One region of the Metabacillus sp. KJ11-3 genome, then DNA from elsewhere that is predicted to be linked to it. Evidence: riboswitches for the same ligand, from Rfam matches in the RefSeq annotation. Region 1 holds a riboswitch; the other holds the start of a gene.
What was found. Region 1 has a riboswitch for glycine ahead of glyA (serine hydroxymethyltransferase). Riboswitches for the same ligand answer to the same signal wherever they lie in the genome.

Region 1 (4,219 bases):
GATTCTTTATTAGAGGCAGATGGGTTTGAATGGATTTAATAGTTTCATAAGGTTAAAACACCATATTGCATGGAAATGAATGATGAATGAGTACGAAGTATAGAGAGGAGCATCTGGATGGAGATTGGCTTAATTGGATTAGGTAAAATGGGAATAAACTTATCAAAAAACTTAATCGATCATCATTATAAAGTTAAAGCCTTTGATTTAGATCAACAGGTTGTTGAAGAAATGGGGAAATATGGAGTTAGAGGTGCATCGAATTTAACTGAATTAGTGAATTTATTACCACAGCCAAGGGTTCTATGGTTAATGGTCCCTCATTCAGTTGTTGATTCGATCATAAATGAACTTATCCCATTACTGGATAATGGTGATATTGTGATTGATGCAGGAAATTCCCATTATAAAAAAACAATTCTACGATATAACCAACTAAGAGAATACGGAATTAGCTACATGGACGTTGGGACTTCCGGAGGAATGGAAGGAGCACGAAATGGAGCTTGTTATATGGTTGGTGGTGATAAGGATACTTGGGAATATGTTAAAGCTATCTTCCGAGATACAGCAGTAAGAGATGGTTATTTGTATGCCGGGGAAGCTGGTAGTGGACACTTTTTAAAAATGGTTCATAACGGGATTGAATATGGAATGATGGCAGCCATTGGAGAAGGATTTGAAGTCTTAGAAAAAAGTGAATTCAATTATGATTATGAGAATGTAGCAAAAGTGTGGAATCATGGTTCAGTTATTCGTTCATGGCTTATGGAGTTAATGGAACGTGCTTTTTCAAAAGATTCCAAATTAGAAGATATTAAAGGTATTATGAACTCTTCAGGAGAAGGGAAATGGACAGTTGAAACGGCTCTCGATCTCCAAACGGCGACACCTATCATCGCATTATCTTTACTAATGCGCTATCGTTCACTTGAAGAAGACACCTTTACTGGAAAAGTCGTAGCTGCTCTCCGTTCGGAATTTGGTGGGCATGCTGTAGAAAATAGTAGAGAGAATCAATGAGTTGAAGAGGTAATTAGCTGGATAGGAATTGAGTGAAACTTTATATTTTAAATAATGATAGCTAGTATCATTTTTAACCGTTATACATGATTGAAAAGAAACAGTATTATACTATTAAGCCATTAAATTATTATTTAATTATTCTATTATGATTAAGGGGAAGGTAAGCCAAGAAAACATTCAAATGCTTTCCATAAAAAGTGGAGCCGTCTGTATGTAAATACCAAATGAGCATTTCGTTATCGATCTACATCCTGAGTTCTCAAATGTAGCGGTTGCTAAGGTTTTTCTAGCACTGGTTTAAATTTCCAAATGGAGATTACAATATATTAGTAAGTGAATAAGAGCGGATGACAGTTGTGGGAGAGTGCAAGAAACACGCCACCGAAGGAGCAAGTTCCAAAAATACCCTTGGAATAAATCTCTCAGGTAGATGGAACTACAACTGGACGCAACTCTGGAGAGCGCGTATATGGTTATGACGCCACCAAAGGGGAAGACTCTAAGAATGATAGAGTTTAAACTCTCAGGTAAAAGGACAGAGAAGGGGAGCTGACGCTACACTACCCCTTTCTGTCCTTTTTGTGTACAAAAAGGTAGTGAAGCATCCTATGTTAAACAGTTTTTTTAGAAAAGAAGACTAGTAGCTGACTTTTAAAGAAAACTGATCTGTCTTCAAGGAGGAAAAAAATATGGGTTTGCAAAAAAAAGATTCTATCATTTTTGAAGTGATTGAGCAGGAGAAGAGCCGCCAGCATCAAACGCTAGAGTTAATTGCATCAGAAAACTTTGTTAGCGAAGATGTCTTAGAAGCAATGGGAAGCATCATGACAAATAAGTATGCAGAAGGTTATCCAGAAAAGCGCTATTATGGCGGGTGCGAGTTTGTTGACGTAGCCGAGCAAGTAGCGATTCAGCGTCTAACGAAATTATTTGGGGCTAAATATGCGAATGTTCAGCGCACTCGGGTGCACAAGCTAATTTAGCTGTTTTTTACGCATTGCTAACGCCAGGAGATAAAGTGATGGGAATGGATCTTTCCCATGGTGGTCACTTAACACATGGAAGTCCTGTCAGCATATCGGGTAAATGGTTTGACATTGTGTCCTACGGTGTAAGAGAAGATACTCACTTGATTGATTATGATGAAGTAGAAAACATTGCGAAAAAAGAGAAACCAAAGTTAATTATTGCAGGGGCAAGTGCTTATCCAAGAACGATTGACTTTAAACGCTTTAAAAACATTGCTGATCAAGTTGGGGCGAAATTTATGGTCGACATGGCGCATATTGCAGGACTTGTTGCTGCGGGTCTTCATCCATCACCAATTCCATATGCAGATGTCGTAACAAGCACGACACACAAAACCTTGAGAGGACCGCGCGGTGGGATTATTTTAACAAATGATGAAGAAATCATAAGAGCTGTGAATAAGGCTGTTTTCCCAGGTATTCAGGGTGGACCACTGATGCACATCATTGCAGCTAAAGCAGTTGCCTTTAATGAAGCGCTTCAGCCCAGCTTTAACACTTATGCCAAGCAAGTAATTATTAATGCAAAAATTCTAAGTGAAACATTAAAAAATGAAGGAGCAACACTTGTTTCTGAAGGTACAGATAACCATATTGTCCTATTAGATGTTCGCCCATGGGGCTTAACCGGTAAAGAAGCTGAAAAATTATTGGAAGAAGCAGGTATTACAGCTAATAAAAACACGATTCCATACGATCCAGAGAGCCCGTTTGTGACTAGCGGCATTCGTATGGGGACTGCTGCACTAACAACTCGTGGAATGCAATGGGAAGAGATGGTGAAAATTGGTGAAATAATCGCTGAAGTTTTAAAGAGTAAAGGGGAAATAGCTGTCCTAGAAAAAGCAAGAGAAACAACGAAAGTTATTTGCGGGACGTATCCTTTGTTTCAACAACCAATTCATGTTTAGAGGAGTGTGAACATCATGGAATTTCAGAGTTGTTTTGACATTATTGGTCCAATCATGGTAGGCCCCTCAAGCTCTCATACAGCAGGAGTGGTATCAATAGGGAAATTTATTCATGAGTTGGTAGGTGGATGTCCAGAAGAGGCTAAGATTATTTTTTACGATTCCTTTGCTGAAACCTATCAAGGTCATGGAACTGATAAAGCATTGATTGGTGGCTTGATTGGGCTAAGAACAGATGATTTGCGTATTAAACAATCATTAGAATTAGCAGAAAAGAATGGGGTAAAGTACGAGTTGGAATTTGAAGTTCACTGCGACTATTTTCCCCATCCAAATACAACGGTTGTAATAGCGAAGCGTGATCATTGCGTTGTAAAGGTTGGTGGTGTATCACTTGGGGGCGGTATATCAAAAATCTTTATGATCAACGAAGAGATGGTTGATATTCGACTAAGCACAGATGATGACCACGCAGCCCTTATCAAAGAGTTTCAACAATGCAGGAAAGTGTACCCGGGGTTACTTTAATGAACATTCAGTCCATGAAAGAGTTGATTGTTACTTGTCAGAGTGAACAAAAAACCATAGGTGAAATGATGTTGATGTTGGAGATGGAAAAGTCCGGAAAAGAGAAAGAAACCATTTTCCGAATGATGGAAGAGCGTTTAATAAAAATGAAGGAAGCCGTTGACAACGGTGTAAAAGATCGCTCAGCTGCACCAAGTGGTATTTCTGGCGGTGATGCTGTGAAAATGTATGAGTATTCGACACAAGGTAAATCACTTTCGGGAAACTATATTAGCGATGCAATGACTTATTCATTAGCAACATCTGAAAGCAATGCGCGAATGGGAGTAATTGTTGCGACTCCGACTGCGGGAGCAGCTGGAATCTTACCTGGTGTATTGTTTTCACTGAAGAAAAATGATCACTATTCTAATAAAGAGCTAGTTACGGGTTTGTTTACGGCAAGCATGCTAGGTTACGTCATTGCAAATCGCTCCTTTATTTCAGGAGCAGCAGGAGGCTGTCAAGCAGAAGTAGGATCTGCAACAGCTATGGCTGCTGGAACAATCGTCGAGATGAAAGGAGGCACTCCGGAACAAGCCGTAAACGCGACTGCTATTGCCTTGAAATCACTACTAGGCTTAGTATGTGATCCTGTTGCAGGACTTGTTGAAGTACCTTGTATTAAACGAAATGTCATTGGAACATCAATCGCCTTTTCAGCGGCAGATTTATCTCTTGCTGGTG
Region 2 (4,219 bases), 1.1 Mb from region 1:
TGGATGGAGCCGTATTTTTCCAAAAGGTGATGAAGCTGAACCAAATGAAGCAGGACTACAATTCTATGATGATGTGTTTGATGAATTGCTAAAATACGGTATTGAGCCTGTTATTACACTATCTCACTTTGAAATGCCATTACATCTAGCGAGAGAGTACGGCGGATTTAGAAATCGTAAAGTAGTAGACTATTTTGCGAAATTTGCGGAAGTTTGCTTCGACCGTTATAAAGATAAAGTGAAATATTGGATGACTTTTAACGAGATTAATAACCAAATGGATGTAAACAACCCAATCTTCTTATGGACAAACTCAGGTGTATTAGTCGGTGAAGATGAAAATGCTAAGGAAGTTATGTACCAGACAGCCCACCATGAACTTGTTGCCAGTGCACTTGCTGTAGCAAAGGGAAAAGAAATTAACCCGGACTTACAAATCGGAGCAATGGTTTCACATGTGCCAATTTATCCTTTCTCTTCTAATCCGGAAGATATCATGCTGGCAGAAGAAGAAATGAGACAACGTTATTTCTTCCCTGATGTTCAAGTTCGCGGTTACTATCCAAGCTATGCATTGAAGGAATTTGAAAGAGAAGGATATCAAATCAAAATGGAAGCCGGCGATGATGAGATTTTAAGAAATGGTACTGTTGATTATTTAGGCTTCAGTTACTACATGTCAACGACCGTTAAAAGTGATGTAAATAATGATAATACCGGTGATGTTGTAAATGGTGGACTACCGAATAGTGTTGAAAATCCATACATTAAATCAAGTGACTGGGGCTGGGCAATCGATCCGACTGGGTTACGATATACACTAAATCGTTTTTATGACAGATATCAAATTCCGTTATTTATAGTTGAAAATGGATTTGGTGCAATCGATGTAATGGAAGAGGATGGCTCTATCCATGATCCGGAAAGAATTCAATATTTAAAATCACATATTGAAGCATTAGAAAAAGCGGTCATATACGATGGCGTTGATTTAATCGGATATACACCATGGGGAATCATTGATATCGTCTCATTCACAACTGGCGAAATGAAAAAACGCTATGGCATGATCTATGTTGACCGTGATAATGAAGGAAACGGATCAATGAAGCGTTATAAGAAAGATTCTTTTGAATGGTATAAAAAAGTAATTGAAACAAATGGTGAACAACTATAGTAACTTGTTTCATTTAGACGAAAAATAGAGGCTTTCTGAGCCTCTATTTTTATTGACCAGGAAACTATAAAATGCCTTTGAACTGTGGATAAGTGCGCGACATCCAGCTCCAGCGCCTAGCCCTTCTAGGGTCTAGCCACAAATGAATTGAAGACAAAGAACGTCTTCTATTCATTTGCGTCTTATTTGCCCGAGGCTGATCAAGGCGCTTGCGCTTTTGTTCTTGACAAGGTAAGTGAATAAGACTAGAATTATAAATTATTTGAGAATAATTTTATGTTAAAACTATAATCGAGCTATGATCGCTATGGATGAAACTATAGCAGGAGCAGCTTCTGGAGAGACTGCGGCATTCCGCAGCGCCGAAGGATTCATAATCTCAGGCAAAAGGACAGAAGAGTATAGAATACCTATTTGTTAAACTAATCATTTTACTAGTACAACAAATACTATTTCATATTCTTATGACCAAGAGATTTGGATGATATCCAATCTCTTTTTTTAATGGATTATGTTTATGCTGCTCATTGTGTCACACAATAGATTGTGGCAAATTTTAAGGAGGAGTAGAATTGGTACAACAAGAATTAAAGAGGGATTTAGCCAATCGGCATGTTCAATTGATTGCCATCGGAGGAACTATTGGTACCGGGTTATTCCTAGGATCTGGTAAAGCAATCCAACTGGCAGGTCCGTCTATTATCTTTGCTTATTTAACTGTGGGTATTGCTGTGTTTTTTATTATGCGGGCACTGGGAGAGCTATTGTTATCTAAAGCTGGTTATCAATCATTTACAGACATCGCCCAAGACTATCTTGGCCCAAGAATAGCGTTCGTGACTGGATGGACTTATTGGTTTTGTTGGATTATGATCGCAATGGCCGATATTATTGCTGTCGGTGTTTATGTACAGTATTGGTTTGATATACCTCAATGGGTACCTGCCATTATTTGTTTGATTATTTTATTAGGGTTCAATCTATTAACGGTTAAGCTTTTTGGTGAATTAGAGTTTTGGTTTGCTTTAATAAAAGTTATAACGATCCTCTTATTAATTGGGGTTGGGGTTATTTTACTTGTGATAGGTTTTAAGACCGATGCAGGGGCAGTTACAATCAGAAACCTGTGGGAACACGGTGGAATCTTTCCAAATGGCATTTCAGGTTTCTTACTTTCCTTTCAAATGGTTTTATTTGCTTTTGTTGGTGTAGAGTTAGTGGGTGTATCAGCAGCGGAAACAGCCAATCCAAGAAAAAATATTCCATCGGCTATAAATAAGATTCCTTTAAGAATACTATTTTTCTACATTGGCTCCATTATTGTTCTGTTATGCATTAATCCATGGACCGAACTGAATGCTGAGGAAAGTCCCTTCGTAAAAACATTTAGCTTAATTGGAATTCCAATTGCTGCCGGTATTATTAATTTTGTTGTATTAACGTCTGCTGCTTCTGCCTGCAATAGTGGAATGTTTTCGACAAGCCGGATTCTATATAATTTAAGCAGGAGTAATCAGGCTCCTGCCAACTTAGCAAAACTAAATAAAAATCATGTCCCTGGTAACGCATTGTTCATATCTACACTTGTCGTATCGGTAGGAGCACTCTTGAGCAAACTTATCCCTGCACAAGCCTTTGGACTCGTATCAACGGTAAGTGCTATTTGTTTTATTTGGGTTTGGGGTGTCATTATTGTTTGTCATTTAAAGTATAAAAAAACATTTCCACAATTACATGCTGAGTCAACGTTTAAAGCACCGTTTACGCCATTTGTTAATTATGTAGTTCTAGCGTTATTTGCTATGATTCTTATTATTATGTTATTTGCTAATGAAACACGCTTGGCATTATTACTGACACCATTATGGTTTATTTTAATATTTGCAATGTATTCATATAGAAGAAAAAAGGCAAGTTAAGGTAACATATGTAGAAGTGAGATTCTCTTTTAAAGTGAATCTCACTTTAAGTTTTTTGTTACAAAAAGGTCTTGAACAAATTGAAATATCATGATATATTCTACATGTGAAATACTTCACAATATATTATTTACAAATATATTTTTGGAACCATTTGTGAAATTATTCACAAATGGTAAGCAACTCAATTAATGAATCTATAATAATCACTAAGAAAATTTTTTTATTAAATTATGTGAAATATTTCACAAATTTACAACGCAGCTTCTGGAGGAAAATCAAATGAATATAACATTAGGGAATAAGATTGTATTAGTAGGTAGTGGTGCTGTTGGTTCAAGTTATGCTTATGCATTATTAAATCAGGGCTTATGTGATGATTTGGTCATTGTTGATCTGGATGGAGAAAAGGCAAAAGGGGATATTATGGATTTAAACCATGGTATTGCCTATGCACCTACTCCTATGAACATAAGATACGGTTCATATAAGGATTGTAAGGATGCCGCCCTCGTGGTTATCTGTGCAGGTGCCGCGCAAAAGCCTGGAGAAACAAGATTAGAACTTGTGAATAAAAACGTAAAAATTTTTAAATCTATTGTTGAAAGCATTATGGATTCCGGGTTTAATGGTATCTTCTTAGTTGCAACAAACCCAGTCGATATTCTAGCTTATGCAACTTGGAAATTCTCTGGTCTTCCTAAAGAAAGAGTGATAGGTTCTGGAACTATTTTAGATTCTGCGAGATTTCGTTATTTAGTAGGAAAAGAATTTGATACAGCACCATTAAGTGTTCATGGATATATTATTGGAGAGCATGGTGACTCTCAATTCCCGGTTTGGAGCAGTGTAAATATTGCTGGAACACAGGTTGCAAAAAGGTTATCTGAGGAGAGGAAGGAAGCGATCGCAGTCGAGGTGCGTGATGCTGCCTATGAAATTATTAAAGCAAAAGGTGCCACATATTATGGCATAGCAATGGGGCTAATAAGAATAACGAAAGCCATCTTAAGAAATGAACATGTTGTCCTACCTGTTGGAGCACTAGTAGAAGGGGAATATGGACATCATGATGTTTTTATTGGAATTCCGTCTGTGATTACAAGATACGGCGTTAAAAAGA

Region 2: it holds a riboswitch for glycine, as region 1 does, so the genes downstream of both, AC0L8O_RS22945 (amino acid permease) here and glyA (serine hydroxymethyltransferase) in region 1, are expected to answer to the same signal.

Annotation. Positions count from the first base shown of each region.
Region 1 covers NZ_CM147865.1:3,488,165-3,492,383, reverse strand. The annotation lists gene zwf (glucose-6-phosphate dehydrogenase) at 1-39, shown strand, start outside; gene gnd (phosphogluconate dehydrogenase (NAD(+)-dependent, decarboxylating)) at 118-1,023, shown strand; glycine riboswitch at 1,374-1,475, shown strand; partial or broken gene glyA (serine hydroxymethyltransferase) at 1,716-2,965, shown strand; gene AC0L8O_RS17340 (serine dehydratase beta chain) at 2,981-3,493, shown strand; gene sdaAA (L-serine ammonia-lyase, iron-sulfur-dependent, subunit alpha) at 3,493-4,219, shown strand, end outside.
Region 2 covers NZ_CM147865.1:4,592,656-4,596,874, forward strand. The annotation lists gene bglA (6-phospho-beta-glucosidase BglA) at 1-1,177, shown strand, start outside; glycine riboswitch at 1,503-1,582, shown strand; gene AC0L8O_RS22945 (amino acid permease) at 1,750-3,096, shown strand; gene AC0L8O_RS22950 (L-lactate dehydrogenase) at 3,379-4,219, shown strand, end outside.